2 linked regions of the Thermogemmata fonticola genome follow. The protein of the gene in region 2 interacts with the protein of the main gene of each other region in a pairwise test. Links are inferred from orthologs where the notes say so. Each region holds a gene or a part of one and is shown on either strand. Other genes may lie near its edges. The genes, in order: odhB and lpdA.

What was found.
Region 1: the proteins of lpdA (region 2) and odhB interact in binary tests that used the Escherichia coli proteins (3 or more experiments, as listed by UniProt). The link is inferred for Thermogemmata fonticola from one-to-one orthologs.

Annotation. Positions count from the first base shown.
Region 1 is NZ_JACEFB010000002.1:129,129-138,585, forward strand. The notes cover bases 2,952-5,895. They hold odhB (2-oxoglutarate dehydrogenase complex dihydrolipoyllysine-residue succinyltransferase), read right to left. Parts: upstream 5,154-5,895; coding sequence 3,750-5,153; downstream 2,952-3,749. Other genes in these bases: lpdA (dihydrolipoyl dehydrogenase), read right to left, coding at 2,952-3,665; H0921_RS04145 (2-oxoglutarate dehydrogenase E1 component), read right to left, coding at 5,203-5,895. In the rest of the region: H0921_RS04120 (DUF1501 domain-containing protein), read right to left, coding at 1-270; H0921_RS04125 (hypothetical protein), read left to right, coding at 758-1,156; H0921_RS04130 (hypothetical protein), read right to left, coding at 1,158-2,003; more of lpdA, read right to left, coding at 2,256-2,951; more of H0921_RS04145, read right to left, coding at 5,896-8,166; H0921_RS04150 (TlpA disulfide reductase family protein), read left to right, coding at 8,431-9,457. UniProt on the Escherichia coli protein: E2 component of the 2-oxoglutarate dehydrogenase (OGDH) complex which catalyzes the second step in the conversion of 2-oxoglutarate to succinyl-CoA and CO(2).
Region 2 is NZ_JACEFB010000011.1:32,291-41,673, forward strand. Bases 4,429-7,298 are described here. They hold lpdA (dihydrolipoyl dehydrogenase), read left to right. Parts: upstream 4,429-5,086; coding sequence 5,087-6,511; downstream 6,512-7,298. Other genes in these bases: H0921_RS13410 (S46 family peptidase), read left to right, coding at 4,429-4,918; H0921_RS13420 (TIGR04283 family arsenosugar biosynthesis glycosyltransferase), read right to left, coding at 6,574-7,298. Also shown: H0921_RS13405 (peptidase domain-containing ABC transporter), read right to left, coding at 86-2,329; more of H0921_RS13410, read left to right, coding at 2,600-4,428; more of H0921_RS13420, read right to left, coding at 7,299-7,437; H0921_RS13425 (tryptophanase), read right to left, coding at 7,515-8,888; H0921_RS13430 (GNAT family N-acetyltransferase), read left to right, coding at 9,102-9,383. UniProt on the Escherichia coli protein: Lipoamide dehydrogenase is a component of the glycine cleavage system as well as of the alpha-ketoacid dehydrogenase complexes.

The sequences.
Region 1 (9,457 bases), on a different replicon or contig from region 2:
TTTGGGCAGATATTCCGAAATCTGGATGCCGCTGACCACGGTGTTGATCGGCTTATGAGGGCCGCCATTGGGGCTGCCCGGCTTCATGTCGAACATGTCAATCGTCGGCGGTCCACCGGCCATCCAGAGGATGATGAGGCTTTTCTGCTTTTTCCGCATTTCTGGAGCCGCGGCCCGAACTTTAGCCAGAAACTCCAGCCCCGGCAGTGTCAAGCCCGCAGAGGCAATACTGTGTTGCAGAAAATGGCGGCGATCTGTGATTCCGAACATGGCAAAGGCTCCGTGTCACACAACAATCGGGGTGCTACCGCGTTATCCACATCCTCACTCAAACAGCGGATACATTAACCTAGCACAGCTTTGGGAAACGTCACCGTGCTCGTCGAGGGGAACCTCTTCCCCCTCATTTGCCGCTGCTATAGACTATGACGCCAATCCCCCGCCCAAGTTCCGAAAAAACTCCTCCGTAGCCGACAAGTCTGATCAAGAAATGGACCTCAAGCTCTTGTTTGTCTTGCTCAGGGAATTGGCCAGAGGGCATGCCAAACCACCGCAGGCTGAATTCCTCTGCCTGGTTTTGCCACCCGATCTTCGATTCTTATGTATGTCAGCAGATATCCAGGTTGCTTTGGCTTGGAAGAGGGAAAAGTTTTTACTATGATGTGCGACTGTCCCGCTTGTGAGACCTAATCAGATGGTTGGCCAGGCTGGTCCGACTTGGGCCGCAGTGAGCTGAACACAGTTTCTGGAGGTTGTTATGCGCCCAACACGTTACCTGATGGGAGTGCTCGCGGGGGTAGGTCTCTGCCTTTTGCTGAAGGCAGGCGCGCCAGCGGAGGTGTTGGCTCAGGCTGCATCCGCGGGTCAGAAAGACAAGCAGAAGGTGGAGAAAAAAGAGAATGGAAGCAAAGCACCTGCCACCATAAGGGAACCCGGCCAGACCAAGGAGGTGGGGAAGGCAGGAGCGAGTGGTGGAGTCGTTGAGGTCTACCAGGCCAAAGATGGCTGGCGGTTCCGCATCAAAAATGCTCAAGGGAAATCCCTGGCCATCGGTGTGGTGGGGTATTCCACCAAAGAGGAAGCGTTGCAGGTGGTCCAACAGGTACAAGGGATACTCAACAGTCAAAAGGTAGTCACGGTAGAAGGGAAGAAGTGACCTAGCGGAATTCGCGGGGAATCCGCTCTCCCGGAAGCCGGCGGACAAAAGGGTAGCGGTCCAAGCCGATGACAGGTATGAGCCAATCGTGAGTAATTTCCGGCTGGAGAAATGCGCCGGCGCGGACGTACATCATCGCGAGTCGGCTAGTGCCCGGTTCCCCCACACGTACCACCGGCTGAATCCGGCGGTACAGATCGGGATCCGCGTAAGTGACGGCATGGACGCAATGGGCGATCCGTGGGTTGTACCAAAGCGTATCTAATACACGATAGCGAACTTGGCCGGAATTAAGTTGGAAAAACCATTGCCGGGCTAGCTCATAGCGTAAGGCCGAGATTTCGTAAGGTCCCCACATCGAGATGCGGTCCTTCTGCTCCGCAGCCCGCTGCATCGTTTCCTCAAGCGTATAGTTTTTCCCCGGCTGAGGCCACAGGCGCAGGGGCCGGACGGGTCCTTCGGCTGGAAGCCAACTGATTGTGAACCATTCGACGGCCAGGGTACCATCTGCCTGCCGGCTGGCCTTGGCAAAAATGGCCCATGTATGTGCCGTACGCGGTCGGAAAGGGATCGCCTGACCGCCGAAGAGAATCATGTAATGCCGGTTCTGGCCAATAGCTTGAGGAGGAGCGGCATTCCCCAAGGGAAGGACCAAACCCACGTCAACAGAATTCCTGTCCAACTCCAAGGCCGCGCGTGGAAAAGCAGCAGGATGAAGTACGTTGGGGCGTATCCGCTTTTCATCCTCTGCCTTCGCCTCGCCAAACGGCAGCGCCAACCACAAAATCCCCACCCAAGGGGAGAAATAGACACGTGACCGATCCAGAATACCCGTCTTGCTATTCATCTGCAACGCTCATTCTCTCAGGGATGCGAAGGGAGGAGGGTTGGAAACGGAGAGGAGGGTCCCCACCAACTCTTCCCATGGAACTCCCATCGGTTGTCGCTCAGGGAAGTATGACTTTACTTCCCCACATCTTGAGATGAAAGGAAGGGAGGGAACGTTACTTCGGATGGAAGCGGCAAGAGGCGTACTGCGGAGTCGCTTGGCAGGGTATGCTGTCGCATCCAAAGCGGGAAAGAGAGTGCGAACCGATTTTCAGGAATGCAAGGGTTTGCCGGCCCATGCCATACGAGCGGCTTCGGCGAGGACTTCACTGAGGGACGGATGGGGATGGATGCACCGGGCCACATCTTCGGCAGAAGCGTGAAACTCCAGAAGAGTAGCGCACTCCGCAATCAACTCTGAGGCTTGAGGACCGATAATGTGCACGCCCAACAGCCGGTCTGTGTCCTCCTCAGCGAGTACTTTGACCCAGCCGGTCGTATCGCCGAGGGCTTTGGCCCGCCCATTAGCCGAGAAAGGGAATCGCCCAACGCGGTAGCGGATGCCTTTCTGTTGCAGCTCCTGTTCTGTCGCACCGACGCTAGCCACCTCTGGATGAGTGTAGATCACGCTGGGAATGGCGGAGTAGTTGACGCGGGGCTTCATTCCGGCTAGGCGTTCTGCCACGACTACGCCTTCGGCACTGGCTTTGTGGGCCAGCATCGGACCAGCAATCAAATCGCCTACCGCCAAGATGTGCGGCACCGCCGTGCGATAGTCAGCATCGACAGCCAGGCGTCCACTTGCCGGGTCCAGGCGTAAGCCCACAGTTTCCAAGCCTAATCCCTCAGTGTAAGGCTTGCGCCCGACGGCAACGAGAACGCGATCGCCCCGGAAGGTTCGGCGTGTGCCATCGGCTAAAGAAGCCACGAGAGTGATCCCGTTGCCATCTGCTTGGGCTTCGATGACGCGTGTTTGAAAATGGAATTGCATTCCCTGACGTGTCAATTGCTTGAGAAGCTCCCCGGCGATTTCGCTATCCGTGTGGGGTAATAGGCGAGGCAGCGCTTCCAGTACGGTGACCTCGGCTCCCAACCGGCGCCAGACGGAACCAAGTTCCAATCCGATATATCCCGCGCCGATAATCAGCAGATGCTGCGGAACAGTGGTGAAATGGAGGGCCTCGGTTGAGCTGACAACGACTTGGCCATCGAAGGGGAGAAAAGGCAGTTCTACGGGAACACTTCCCGTTGCCAGAAGGATATGACGTCCTTGCAAGGGGAGTGCCGTCCCTTCCGCCTGTTGCACGACCACTTGATGACCGCCGTTCAAGCGGGCCACGCCGTGATAGGAATCAACGCCATATTTCTTGAACAGGAATGCGATGCCTTGGGTCAGTTCATGGACGATGCGGTCTTTGCGAGCCAGCAGAGTTGCCAGATCAAGAGTAACGCCGGAGAGCCGCACGCCGTGGCTGGCCAAGTGCTGCTGCGCTTGGACGTACCAATAGCTAGAATCGAGGAGCGCTTTGGACGGAATACACCCGATATTCAGGCAGGTGCCGCCTAGTTGCTTACGTTTGTCCACACATGCCACTCGCAGCCCCAGTTGTGCGGCACGGATCGCGGCCACATATCCTCCTGGACCCGCGCCAATGACCAACAGATCGTAAGTTTCTGCCATAAAATGAGCATCCAGAAGAATTCAGGGGAAGGCACAATTAAGGTCAACAATGTAGATTATATCTACGTATATCTGTATTTCCAATTACGGCAAGTCTAACATCAGAACTGCAGGATTTTCGATACATTCCTTCACACGGACGAGGAACTGAACGGCTTCGCGACCGTCGATCAACCGGTGATCGTAACTCAAAGCCAGATACATCATGGGGCGGATTGCGATCTGGTCTTGGACAACGACTGCTCGCTTCTGGATAGCATGCATTCCCAAAATGGCTGACTGGGGGGGATTGAGAATCGGTGTGCTGAGCAAAGAGCCAAATACCCCGCCGTTGGTAATCGTAAATGTGCCCCCCTCCAAATCCTGGAGTGTGATTCGGCCCTCACGAGCTTTGCGTGCCAATTCGGCGATGGCGGATTCAATCTGCGCAAAACTGAGGCGATCCGCATCTCGGATCACCGGCACTATCAATCCACGATCTGTACTCACGGCTACACCAATGTCATAATAATGATGATATACAATATGTTGTCCATCAATTCTAGCATTGATGATGGGAAATGCTTTCAATGCTTCCACAACAGCTTTCACAAAAAATGACATAAATCCCAGCTTGACTCCATGCCTTTTTTCAAATCGTTCATTATAACGTTGCCGCAGTTCGATGATGGTGGACATGTCGGCTTCGTTGAAGGTGGTCAGCGTCGCGGTCGTTTGCTGGCTTTCCAGAAGCCGCTCGGCAATGCGGCGGCGGATGTGACTCATCGGTTCGCGCGTGACAGACCGCCCAGTAGGAGTAGCTCCAGCCGAGGGAGCGGAAACAGAAGGGGGAGAAAGAGACGGGGCTAACGAGGCGGAGGCTGAAGGCGGAGCTAGAGGACCTGGAGTGGAGCCGTCGCCGCCAGGAGAGGGAGGGAGAGTGGAAGCTCCAGCGCTCGTAGCCGCGGGGGTGCGCTGGGCCATAGCCGCGAGCACATCCCCCTTGGTGATTCGCCCTCCCGGTCCGGTTCCCGTGACTTCAGCAGCGCTAAGTTGGGCTTCCGCGAGCAGTCGCGCGGCCGCCGGCGAAGAACGAGGAGTCACCGGAGAAGGTGAAAGCGGTGGCGGAGGCACCGGGCCGCTTGACGGACCAATTCCAGGGGCTGTTACTGGGGGAACGGTGCTCTTTTCAGCTTGTGCCGATCGGTCCGGAGGGAGTGTTTCAGCCAGGGGTGGGATATCTGCGGGGCGGGACTCAGCCGATGCTGTCGCTTCCGTGTCAATTACAGCGAGGACTGTACCAATGCGTACTGTTTCCCCTTCACGCACGCGCCAGCTTAGCTTACCAGCCGCGGGAGCGGGAAGTTCCTGAGTGGCTTTATCGGTTCCCAATTCGGCCACAGGTTCATCCGCACGGACCCAAGCGCCATCCGGTTTCAACCAGCGGTTCAGTGTCACCTCGCTGATCGATTCACCCAGGGCAGGAACGACTAGCTCGATCTGAGGCATGAAAGTTGGCTCCTCTGGTGCAATAGCTGGCTTGTGATGGTGTGGTTGGTCAGGAAGTCGATCCTTCGTTAGCGATTATTATGGGTTGGGGTGATGGTGCCTGCGATATCTCGGAAACCAGGGCGAGAGGAGACTCCGCGCCTGGGGGGCCGTTGGCCGATTGAGGAGTAGGAGTGATCCACCCGACCGAGCCAGGGCCGATTGGACTGGGGGGAGTGGTTGCGAAGGCTCCTTCCACCAGAAGCTGTTGCTCTCGCTGATGGACGTGGAACGAACCCGTGGCTGGGCTGGCTCCGGCATCCCGCCCGACGTATTCCACGGGGAAACCCATCGCTCGCAAGCGTGGTTCCACGAACGACCACGCGCCCATGTTCTGGGGTTCCTCTTGGACCCAGAGCCACTCCCGGCAGCGTCGATAACGGCCCAGAACGGTCCCCAATTGTTCTCCGGGCCAGGGATACAATTGCTCCAGCCGTACCAAGGCCACACTGACGGTTTGCAGGTGTTCCCGGTGGCGGAGGAGTTCGTAGTAAATCTTCCCGGAACACAGGAGCACACGCGTTACCACCTCCGGATTGGCTGACGCATCATCGAGCACTTCGTGAAAATGTCCGGCTTCCAGCTCCGTGACGGGGGATTGCGCTTGGGGCAGGCGGAGCAGACTCTTGGGTGTCATCACCACGAGCGGCTTGCGAAATGGCCGCTTCACCTGCCGGCGCAGAAGGTGGAAGTACTGGGCAGGAGTGGTGGGATAACACACCTGGATGTTGTCTTCCGCACACATTTGCAGGAAGCGTTCCAGTCGGGCGGAGGAGTGCTCCGGCCCTTGCCCTTCATACCCGTGAGGCAGCAGCAGAACCAAGCCGCTGGAACGGTTCCACTTCGATTCCCCGGAGACGAGGAATTGATCGATGATGACTTGGGCACCATTAGCGAAGTCGCCGAATTGGGCTTCCCATAACACCAGAGTGTACGGATCATCGAGGGAGTAACCATATTCGAATCCCAGGATGGCCGCTTCGGACAAGCTGCTATCGTAGACCTCGAACACGGCTTGTTTCGGGGATAAATGGGCCAAAGGGTAGTACTCGGCACCGGTGTGATAATCTACGAGCACAGCGTGACGCTGGGAGAAAGTGCCGCGGCGGCTGTCTTGACCGCTGAGGCGAACAGGAATCCCCTCTAGCAGCAATGTGCCGAAGGCTAGGGCCTCGGCTGTCGCCCAGTCTACGGACTTGCGCTGCCGAACCGCTTCGTGTCGGCTGTGCAGCAATTTGATCAGTTGCGGGTGGACAGTGAACCCTTCCGGAAGATGCACAAAAGCATCAGCCACGGTATCCAGATGTCGACCTGCGGCGCCGGTTTCTACCACCGTGTGCGTGTACTGGCGTTGCAAGCCGCGCCAGCGCCCCCCAAACCCTTCCATGCCCCGGCGGCGGGATTGTCCCAACGCCACCTGGCCGCGGACCTCTTTCAACGTGCTTTCCAGCTTCTGCCGGTACTCCGCAACGGCGACATCGGCATGCCGTAAGGCTTCGACCAGCCTGTCCTGAAACTCGGCATCCAAGGCGGCGGACACTTCCGCAGTGAGCGATTCCTGAGAAGGCTCAGCCGACAGTTCGGCTAACTTCTGGGCATAGATCTGGGAGATGGGCCGCTTCTGCTCGATGATGCGGCATTGCAGCGGTTGGGTGAAACTGGGATTATCTCCCTCGTTGTGGCCCCATTTGCGGTAGCAAACCAGGTCGATGACCACATCGCGTTGGAATTGTTGCCGGAACTCCAAAGCCAAATGAGCAACCGCGACGCAGGCTTCTGGGTCCTCCGCATTGACGTGAAAGATCGGCACCTGGACGAATTTGGCGATGTCCGTGCAGTACTGTGTCGAACGGGCATCGCGGGGATTGGTCGTGAAGCCGATTTGGTTGTTCACCACAATGTGGAGAGTGCCGCCTGTGCGATAACCTGCCAGGTTCATCAGATTGAACGTTTCCATGACGATGCCCTGACCCGCAAAGGCGGCATCGCCGTGGATGAGAATCGGTATGCCTCGCTTCCGCTCGCGATCCTGGTGCAGCCGTTGCTTACAACGCACTCGCCCTTGAACCACCGGATCGATAATTTCCAAATGGCTCGGATTGGGGGTCAGCGAGATATGCACCTTCTGACCGGCTGAGGTTTCCACATCGGCAGAGAATCCCAAATGATACTTGACATCGCCGTCTCCGTCGATGGTAGACTGCGGCAGATAATTGTCCTCGAACTCAAAGAAGATTTCCGCCAAGGGTTTGTTGAGGATATTGGCCAGAACGTTCAAGCGACCGCGGTGGGCCATACCGAGCACGTATTCGCGCACGCCTAGTTCCGGACCTTTCTCGATGAGGGCATCAAGGATTGGAATAAGCGTTTCTCCGCCTTCCAGGGAGAAACGTTTCTGTCCCACGTATTTGGTGTGCAGGAACCGTTCAAAGGTCTCGGCCTGAAGCAGAGTGATGAGGATGCGATAGCGTTGCCGCAGACCCAGCCGCCATTGCCCTCGCTGGGTTTCTAGACGCTGAGCGATCCAGTTGCGGATGTCCAGCGAGTCGATGTGCATGAATTCCACGCCCACACTGCCGCAGTAGCTGGCCTGAAGATGTTCCAGCAATTGACGCAAGCGGACCGGCCCGCCCAAGCCCCACACTGATGAAGCATCGACGGTTTGGTCCAAATCCGCCGCCGTTAGGCCAAAATTGGCTAGGTCGAGAAGGGGTGAGGGAGGCGGCGGACCGGCAGACAAGGGATCGATATGAGCTTGCAAGTGACCCGCTTGGCGGTACCAGTGGATCAGCCTTTCAACACCCGTTTGCCGGCGCAGTTCGTCGCTTCCAGAAACGACCCGGCGTTCATCTTCCCCTCGGCTGGCAAACTCCATCCCTGAGAAAAAGGCGGCCCAACTCGAATCGACTGACGATGGATTGTCACGCCAGCGGCGGTACAACTCTTCGAGAAGCGGTCCATTTTCGCTGTACATTGGCAATCTCCAGCCCCTGTCAGCGTAATTATAAGTAGAAACAAAGCTATCCGAGAAAGTCGGACTCATGTTGACCCCTGCTACAAGCCAGCTTTTCCGGGTTGCTTTCCTTCTCATGGCCGAGGGCGAGCTGAGACTACGTCTGCCTGGAGAGAATGACCTGGAGAAACAGGTATCAAATACCAAGCAGAGACGATATGATAGCGAAAACGTGGCGGAGGAAGTGACGGACGATATCACGTAACCTTTGCAAGGGGGATTCCCATGTTGCGCTCAGGACACAAAGTGTTAGGAGGAATCGTGGGGGTGATCGCTGCATTCATGCTGGCGCCGACTCCCCAAGCCGCCGGTCAACCTGGTGTTCCCAAAGCAGGAGCGACCCTAAAAGCTGGCGATCCAGCCCCTGATCTCAAAGCCGATAAGTGGTGGAATGGCGATCCCGTTACCCAATTGAAGAAGGGGAATGTGTATGTGGTCGAATTCTGGGCTACCTGGTGCGGTCCCTGCATCGTGATGATGCCCCATTTGAGCGAATTGCAGGAGAAGTATAAGGACCAGGGAGTGATTTTCATCGGTTACACGGCCCGTGATCCCAATAACACCCTGGCTAAGGTGACTAGCTTTGTCGAGAAGCGGGGACGAAAGTTGAAATACCGCTTGGCCTACAGCGAGGACCGCGGCACTTATGATGCGTGGATGAAGGCGGCGGGTCGCGGTGGTATTCCTTGTTGCTTCGTGGTGGATCGCCAAGGCAAGATCGCTTACATCGGCCATCCCATGTATCTGGATGTCGTTCTGCCTAAAGTGGTGGCGGACAAGTGGAAGCTGGACGACTTAGCAGAAGTCGAAAGGGTCGAGCAGGAGGTTGATAGCATCTTTGCCGCCTCCCGGAACCCCGAAGAGTTTCTCAAAAAGCTAGAAGCGTTCGAGAAAAATCATCCGGAGATGGGAGGGATTCCTTACTTCAATGCCCCCCGGATTCTCAGTTTGCTGCAACTCAAGAGGGTCGAACAGGCTCAGAAGACGGCGGAACAGATCCTCGAACAAGCGCTCCGCCGCGAGGACCCCGCCGCCTTGCAGAGCCTGACCGCCCTACTCACCAACTCGTCCCAAGCGAACCAACATAAAGAACTGGTGGCTCTCGCATTGCGCAGTGCCCAAGGATTGCTGAAACTCAACGGCGATAAGGACCCCATTGCCCTCTACTTTGTGGCGGAAGCCCACTTCGCCTCCGGTGATGTTGCCAAGGCCAAAGAATGGGGGGCTAAGGCCTTGGAAGCGGCCGAGCAGG
Region 2 (9,383 bases):
TCGGACCAGGGCGTCTTCTGTCTCCCCCAGCGGCTCCGAAGGCCCAGGTCCAGCTTCCTTAGCTTTCCCTAGTCCAGCGCAAGGATCAGCCGGCGCGGCTCTGGACCTCCCGCGGACTGCTACGCGCTGGCGGCAGCAAGGTGATAACGCGGTCGCATTGGCGCGCTACGGCTTCGGAGTGTGTGATCACAATCAACGTCCAGGGCGTGTCTGGACCCAAGAGAGTGGCCAGTGTCATGTCGCGGAATTGTTCATCGAGGTGGTCCAAGGCTTCGTCGATGATCAGGAGTCTCGGTTCTCCCAGCATGGCGCGGGCGAGCATCAGGCGGCTGGCCTGGCCTAATGACAGTGGCTTGCCATCACCCCAGAGCATAGTATGCAGCCCGTCGGGGAAGGCCATGATGGTGTCCAGCATGCCGACTTTGGCGAGGATCTCGTGGATTTGCATGAGGCTGATCTCTTCGCGCCCCATGCGCAGGTTGTCCAGCACGGTCCCTTCGATGATTTCCACCCCTTTGACCAGGGCCACATGTTCCCGCAAGGAATCGGGACGCAGGCTGCGGATATCCACGCCGTCGATTTCCACCCAGCCGCTTTGGGGGGTGCGCAAGCCGTAGAGCACGTCTGCCAGGGTGCTTTTGCCTGCGCCATTGGGGCCGACAATCGCCACCCGTTCCCCTGGACTGATGCTCAACGACAATTGTTGCAATGCTGGCCACTTCTGCCCGCTGTAGGTGAAGGAGACGCTATGCAGGGTGACGCTCGCCCCTTTGCTGTGCGCGACGTGATGCTCCCCGGTGAGGCTTTCGGACGGCAGGTCCTGGAGTTGGCCCAGTTTATCCATCGCCGCCAAGATGTCGTAGTACGCCTCGACGTATTTGATGATCTTGAGGAAAGTCGCCAGGATGAGATTGATGACGATTTCCGCCGCCACGAGTTCGCCAAGGGTGAGTTGCCCCTGGATCACCAAGGTGCCGCCCAGCGCCAGCAGAGCCACGTTGATGACGATATACAGCAGCACCAGGAAGGCGAACTGCCGCAGGAGAATGCGGAAGTGCTGCTTGCGAGCTTCGAGGTACTCCCGCGTCAAAGCTTCGGCCCGCTCCCAGGCCATGCGGGGACCTCCGGCGAGCTTGAAAGCCACGGGATGCCGCGCGATTTCTTCCATCCAGCCGGCCACCCGATACTTGGCGACGGATTCCCGAATGGCCGTGCGCACCGCGCCCCGTCCCAACACCACGACCCAAAACGCCAGCGCACCCAACAGCAGCATGTTGAATCCCAGGAGCAATTGATGATATACGGCCAGCAGGACCATGCCGATGCCGATCTGCAACAGCAAAGAGACGCCATCGAGCAGCAGCACTGCCGAGGACTTCTGCACGGTCAGCACATCGAAAAACCGATTGACCAACTCAGGCCCGTAGCGGTGGTCGAAGGCCTTGAGGTCCACCCGCGGCAATTTGTACGACAACTCCGAAGCCACACGAATGAATATCCGCCGCTGGATGTACTCCACGAGCAAATACTGCAACAGAATCAGAACCCCGGCGATCGTGAGCGCCACGAGTAAGCCCAGGCACAGCACGATGAGCTGCTGGATCAGCGTGCCGAAGGCCACGGTGTTGACCACGGCCATGGTCACAATCGGCACGGTGAGATTGAGCAGGCCGATCGCCACGGCAAAGGCGATGACCAGGCGGATGTCCGTCCGGTCGGGGCGCAACAGCCGCAGCAGCCGCTTCCAGGGATGCAGGCCGGTCAGGAAGTGGCCGTGCTCCTCCTCCTGCTTCGGAGCCGGCCACGGAGGAGTCGTGACGGCGATGGGAATCGGTTCCAGCCATTCCAGAACCACATCCGCGTCGCTGGCGCCTAGGATAGCCGCTAGCTCATCCGCGCTATGCCAGACCGGCTCTTCCTTATCCGAGGCGATGAGCAAGCCCCGGCTTCCCTCAGCATCTTCGATAATGAACCACCGCCCGCTCCCCGTGGGCGTGATCGCAAAAATGAGCAGGGGAACTTCCTCACGGTGGATGTAGGACAACGCCTCCCGGATCGAGTAGTGATGGGATTGCAGGCGAATCCCCAGTCCCTCGGCCGCTTGAGCCAAGCGGATGCGTGAGGCCCGCGGCAACGTCGGCTCGATCCGCTGCACCGCCGCCCGATAAAGCTGGGCGGCATGCTCCAGATCGAAAGGCAGATCGCAAACCTGCGCCAGATATTCCAGGATTCTGAGCGATTCGATATCCTGCGCCGAGGCTGGCTGCTGGGCTTTCAAGTCACTGAGCACCGCGATCTCCTCGGAGGGGGTTGTTCGTCGCCGTCGCATTCCGCACATCCTGCCTTCCCGCCACGGTTGCGACTCGCCGGGGTCGGCTTCCGAGTGCTTACCGAAGGCTTTTTGTACCATGATAACCTGGAGAGAGGGAGTTGTCCCACCGCCTTCCTTCCCTGTCACGGATTCCTGCCTGGCCTCGTCGTCGCTGCTGGCCTGCCGGCCGTTCCAGGCCGTACCATGACTCCAACCCAGGGGCTAGCCTCCCGCCTGGCGGGATTGTCTCTCTGAGGCGGCCGATCGCATGGGGAGCTGCGGTTAGCTATGACGGCGGCCGAGGCTCGATTTCGCTGGCGGAGCGGCAGGGGCGGACAAACGCAACGGGAACGCTATAACGTCGCCACCAGCGGGTTGTGGCCCACACCACGGCGGAGGGAAGGGGACCTCAGTCGCGGCGGGCAGGACGCAACCGTTCGACCTGTGGAGGGGCAGATCATGCGCTCCCGGTTCATCACCTTGGCAAAAAACGTGATTCTAGCAGTGGGATGGCTTATGATGGCGGAACCCGTCTATGGCGATGAGGGGATGTGGCTGTTCAACCAGCCGCCGCGGGAATACTTGCAGAAACAGTACGGTTTCGCCCCGGATGACGCCTGGTTGGAACATGTCCGGCTGGCCTCGGTCCGCTTCAATTCCGGCGGCTCCGGCAGCTTCGTCAGCCCCTACGGCCTGGTGATGACCAATCACCACGTGGCTTCGGATGATCTGGCCAAGCTGTCTACCCCGGAGAAGAACTACCTGCGTGACGGCTTCCATGCGAAAACTTTGGCGGAGGAGTTGCCTTGCAAGGGGCTGGAGCTGAACGTCCTTATCGGGATCCAGGATGTGACGGCGGAGGTGGAAAAGGCGGTGCCGCCGGGGACCCCGCCCGCCGAGGCGTTCAAGCTGCGCCAGGCCCGCATCGCCGAGCTGGAGAAAGCCGCCGCTGACCCAGACAAAAACATCCGCGCCGATGTCGTCACCCTTTACGCTGGCGGGCAATATCACCTCTACACCTTCAAAAAGTACACTGACATCCGCCTGGTTTTCGCGCCGGAAAAAGACGCCGCCTTCTTCGGCGGAGACCCGGACAACTTCGAATATCCCCGCTACTGCCTCGATGTGGCCTTTGTGCGCGTGTACGAGAACGGCAAGCCGATCAACAGCCAGCATTATCTGAAGTGGAGCGCCCAGGGGAGCCGGGAAGGGGAGCTGGTCTTCGTCTCGGGGCATCCGGGCCGGACCAACCGGGGCAATACGATGGCGGAGCTGAAATACCTGCGGGACACCGGCTATCCCTATCTGCTCCAGCGTCTCAACCGGCTGGAGGTGCTGCTGAGCGCCTGGAGCGCCCGCAGCGAGCGCAATGCCCAGCGTGCGGAAGATGAGCTATTCAGCATCCAGAACAGCCGCAAGGCGCGGATCGGCGGCTTGGCGGGCCTGCTCGATCCCAAACTGATGGCCCGCAAAGAGGCCCAGGAGAAACGCCTGCGGGACTATCTGACCCATTTGCAAGTGCGGATGCAGCCCCTGCCGCCTTGGCACGCCGAGGCCACGAAAGCCTTTGAGGTCATCGCCCAGGCGGAAAAGGTCCGGGCCGAGTTGATCCGGGATGTCACCCTGCTGGAAAACGCCGCCGGCTTCTATTGCGCCTCCTTCGGAATCGCCCGAACCCTCGTCCGTGCTGCCGAGGAGCTGCCCAAACCCGGCGGAGAACGCCTGCGCGAGTTCGCCGACGCTCGCCTGCCCAGCCTCAAATTCCAGCTCTTCTCCGATGAACCGATCTATGAAGACCTGGAGATCGTCAAACTCACCGATGCCCTGACCTTCCTGGCGACGAGTCTGGGAGCGGAGCACGAACTGGTTCAGAAAGTGCTGGCTGGCAAATCCCCCCGCGAACGGGCCTATGAATTGATCAGCGGCACTCGCGTCCGCGATGTGGAGTTCCGCAAGAAAGTCTTCGCAGAGATCGAAGAGAAGGCCAAGGCCGGCCAGAAGGTCGAGGTCAGCCGTTGGAACGATCCGATGATGGATCTGGCCCTGCTGGTCGATCCGGCTGCCCGCGCCGTACGCAAGCGCTTCGAGAATGAAGTCGAGGAGCCGAAGCGCCAGGCTTACGCCGCTTTGGCCAAGGCCCGCTTCGCCATGGATGGGGACCGGGTCTATCCTGATGCCACCTTTACCCTGCGTTTGGCCTTCGGCGTGGTCAAGGGGTACAAGGAAGATGGCAAGGACGTGCCGCCGTTCACCACCTTCGCCGGCATGTTCCAGCGAGCCGAGGAGCAGAAGCATCAGCCCCCCTTCGTGCTGCCCAAGCGCTGGCTGGAGCGCAAAAAGGCCCTCGATCTCCAGACGCCGCTGAACTTCGTCTGCACGGCGGATATTATCGGCGGCAACTCCGGCTCGCCGGTCATCAACAAAAAGGGGGAGGTCGTGGGCCTGATCTTCGATGGCAACATCCAGTCGCTGGTGCTGGACTTCATCTACGATGACGAGCAAGCGCGGGCCATCTCCGTCGATAGCCGGGGCATTCTGGAAGCGCTGCGCAAAATCTACGATGCCCAGGACCTGGCGGATGAGATCACCGGCGTCCTCAAGCGCTGACAGAGAAAGGGAAGGAGAGGAGCGGAGACAGGGCGAAGGTAAGGCGGAGGCGGGGGTCCAGCCGAGCGGCGGCGCAAGAGGGGCGGCGGAGCGCTGCCGGGGACCGGAGGGACCAATCAGGCCGTGGCGGAAGCGGCTGCCCCAGCTTCCCAAGGGAGTGACACAGCGATGGCGGAAACCCGCAGCACTCAGCTCCTGGTGATTGGCGCCGGACCCGGCGGCTACCCGGCGGCGTTGCATGCGGCCGATCGCGGATGGGCCGTCACCCTGGTCGATGAGGATAACCGCCTGGGCGGCGTCTGCCTCAATCGCGGCTGCATCCCCTCCAAGGCGCTGTTGCATATCGCCCGGCTCCTCCATGAAGTCCGCGCCTTGGCGGAACAGGGCGTGCGCTTCGAGGGACCGCAGATCGACCTGGAGCGCCTGCGCAGCTACGTCCAGAAGCAAGTCGTGGGCCGGCTCAATAGCGGGATCGCCCAGTTGACCAAGGCCCGCGGCGTCCAGGTGCTCACCGGTCACGCCACCTTCCTCGACCCGCACACCGTCCGGGTGCGTCCCAGCGTCGGCGAAGAGCTGACCTTGCGCTTCGAGCATTGCATCCTGGCTCCCGGCTCGCTGCCCGTGGTGCCTTCCGCCTGGCAGGTCGATCCCCAGCGCATCTGGGATAGCACGGCCGCCCTGCAACTGTCCTGCCTGCCGCCGCGCTTGTTGGTCATCGGAGGGGGGTACATTGGCTTGGAGATCGGCACCGTCTATGCGGCCCTGGGCAGCCAGGTGACGGTCGTGGAAGCCTTGGACGGCCTCTTGCCCCTGGCGGACCGGGACCTGGTGGCGCCGCTGGAGAAACGCCTGCGTCGGGAGTTCGCCGCCATTTACGTGAACACGCGGGTGGCCAGTGTGCAAGCGGCGGAGGAGGGGATCGCTGTGACCCTGGAAGGCCGGGATGTGCCGGAACGGCTCCTCTTCGACCACGTGCTGGTCGCCGTGGGGCGCCGGCCCAATACGGCCCATCTGAACCTGGACAAGGCCGGGGTGCAGGTCGATGAGCGTGGTTACATCCGCGTCGATGCACAACGCCGCACCAGCGTACCGCACATCTATGCCGTGGGCGATGCGGCGGGGGAGCCGGGACTGGCCCACAAGGCGACAGCGGAAGCACGGGTCGCCGTCGAAGCGCTCTTGGGGGAACCGGCGGCCTGGCAGCCCCGCGCGATTCCAGCCGTGGTCTTCACCGATCCGGAAATCGCCTGGGCCGGCCTGACGGAAAAGCAAGCCCAGGCGGAAGGGATTCCCCACGAGGTCCTCAAGTTCCCCTGGACCGCCAGCGGCCGCGCAGTAACCCTCGACCGCACCGAAGGGTTGACCAAACTCCTCGTCGAGCCGGACAGCAAACGCATCCTGGGCGTTGGCATGGTCGGCGTCGGTGTCGGAGATATGATCGCCGAAGGAGTGTTGGCCATCGAGATGGGCGCCGTCGCCCGCGACCTCCTGGAAACCATTCACCCCCATCCCACCCTTTCGGAAACCCTCATGGAATGTGCCGAGCTGGCTTACGGTGCCTCCGTCCATATCGCTCGTCCGAAACGCAGTTAGAGCTGCTCGTTGGAAACACCCAGCGCGTATAAGTGAGTGTTGCTTGTTCAACGGAGTGAGTGCTATCCGTGGGCTACGCCGTCCGAAGCGTGTCCCCGGTTCCTTCCAGGAAGTGCGGCGTGAGAAGAGCGGTTCTGGCCCCTTGGCTCTGATGTTTCTCGTTGCCTAAGCGCTTCTACGCCGGCGGCCGGCGGTGGGGCCGCGTAGTATTCCTGGTACAGTTTCTCTACGATGGTTTCGCCATGCCGGGCCAAACGCCGCCGGATGCGCCAGTTCTGCCACAGCACGGGGAGCAGTCCCCGCTTTTGGAAGCGGCGCGGAGAGACCGTCACGGGAAGATCGAGATAGGCGAGCGGTCCGCTTAGCTGCAAACGCCGGGATAGGGCCACATCTTCCAGAAACGGCCAGGGGGGAAAGCCGCCGATGGCTTCCAGGACCGAGCGGCGGAAGAACTGGGCCTGGTCGCCGTAAGCCAGTCCCCGGCGGGCGCGGCGGCGATCGGCCCATTCGACGAGACGATACCACCAGGCTGCACTGTCAAAGCGATGGCCCAGGCAGCCGCCCACAATTTCGGGATGATCGGCGAGCCGTTGGCGGACCCGTTCCAAAGCCACAGGGGGGAAGATCATGTCGGCATGGGCGATCAGGATGATGTCCTGCGGACAGAAATCCAGGGCGTAAGCGATCTGTCGGCCTCGGCCGCGCTGAGGACAGGAGAGAACCAGGGCGCCGCCTTGCTCCGCGATGGCCGCGGTCCCATCCGTGGAGCCGCCATCGGCGACGACAATGCACTCGGCCGGTGCGCTTTGCTCCTGAAGCGACTGGAGCAGCAGGGGCAAGCAATCCGCTTCCTGCCAGGTCGGCACGATGACAGCCAGGGTGAGGGTGCGTGAGGGTGAAGGCCGGTCTGTCATGGAGCGGTTCATCCTTCCTCCAGGGAGGGGGGAAATAAGAGAAAACAAGGATGCAGGGGGACGATAACACTTGTCGCGGTCCAGCCGGGTCAAATCTCCTCAAAGCGGGCGGTGAAATGCCGCAGTAGCGGGGGTGCGTCGATGAGGCGCAAGCCGCGGATGGACGAGCGGTCGGCGTAGACTTCCGCCACGGCTTCGATGACGTAGTCGATGTGGCTTTGGGTGTACACCCGGCGGGGGATGGCCAGGCGCACCAATTGCATCGGCGGATGGATCATGCGTCCCGTGGCCGGGTCCTGCCGTCCGAACATGACGCTGCCGATCTCGACGCCGCGGATCCCCGCATGGCGGTACAGGGCACACACCAGGGCCTGGCCGGGAAATTCATCCGGCGTCAAGTGTTCGCAGAAATCGGCGGCATCGATGTAAATAGCGTGCCCCCCCGGCGGCTCGACGATCCGCACCCCGGCATGCAGCAGACCTTCGCCCAGATACTCCACGCTGCGGATGCGGTATTGCAAGTAATCCTCGTCCAGCACTTCCTGGAAACCCTGGGCCATCGCTTCCAGGTCCCGCCCTGCCAGTCCGCCGTAAGTGATGAACCCTTCGGTCAGGATCAGGAGGTTGTTGGCCCGCTGGGCTAGCTGATCATCCCGCATGAGCAGCACGCCGCCGATGTTGACCAGCCCATCCTTCTTGGCGCTGATGGTGGCGCCGTCGGCCAGAGCGAACATGTCCCGGACGATGTCCCGCACGGAGCGGTGCTGCTGTCCTTCTTCCCGCAGTTTGATGAAGTAGGCATTCTCGGCGAAGCGGCAGGCGTCCAGGAACAACGGGATGCCGTAACGGTCGCAGACCTGGCGCACCGCTCGAAGATTGGCCAGGCTCACGGGTTGGCCGCCGCCGGTGTTGTTCGTGACGGTCATCATGACGACGGGGATGCGTTCCGGCCCCACCTTCTGGATTAGCTCTTCCAGCCGGGCCACATCCATGTTCCCCTTGAAAGGGCGGCGCAGGCGGGGCTTTTTCCCTTCTTCGCAGAGCAGGTCCACCGCCTCCGCTCCGGAGTGCTCGATATTCGCGCGGGTGGTGTCGAAGTGGCTATTGCTCGGCACGATCTTACCCGGCCCGCCGAGCAGCTCGAAGAGGATGCGTTCGCTGGCCCGGCCTTGATGCGTCGGCAGAACGTGGGGCATGCCGGTGATCTCCTTCATCACGGCCTCGAAACGATACCAGCTCCGCGCCCCCGCGTACGACTCGTCGCCCCGGAGCATCCCGGCCCACTGCTCGCTGGACATCGCCGCTGTGCCGCTGTCGGTGAGCAAGTCGATCAGCACCGCCTCCGCCGGTATCAAAAACGGATTGAAATAGGCGGAACGCAAAATCGCCTCCCGTTCCGCGCGTGTGGTCAACCGTAACGGTTCCACCATCTTGATGCGAAAGGGTTCGATGATGGTCTTCATTCTGGGTTCCTCGGCGCCCGCTCTTGCAGCCACGACAGGGTATGATCCATATTACCGGACTGCCGAGCGAGCCGATAGCCTGACCCCCGGCTGCCTGATGGACCGATAGCTTGCCGCTGGGGGTGGGCGAAGAGTCGATCGCCCGCCCGCTCCGGGCCGCTAAAGCAACGGAGCGCTCGCTGCCTTCGCCAACTTGCATGAGGGAGCCTGCCGATGATCCGCCTGCTCCAACCGCCGGATGTCCCCCCGTTGCTGGAACTCACCGCGCAGACGGATATGTTCCTCCCTCACGAACTGGACGCTCTGGAGGAAGTCTTTACGGACTACTTCGCCGCCCTGAAGGATTACGATCATCACGCCTGGGTTTGGGAGGCGGAAGAGCGCTTGCTCGGCTTCGTCTACTATGCCCCGGCACCGCTGACGGATCGGAGCTGGTATCTCTACTGGATCGTCGTGGCAAAGGAGTACCAGCGCCAGGGCTTGGGCAGCCGATTG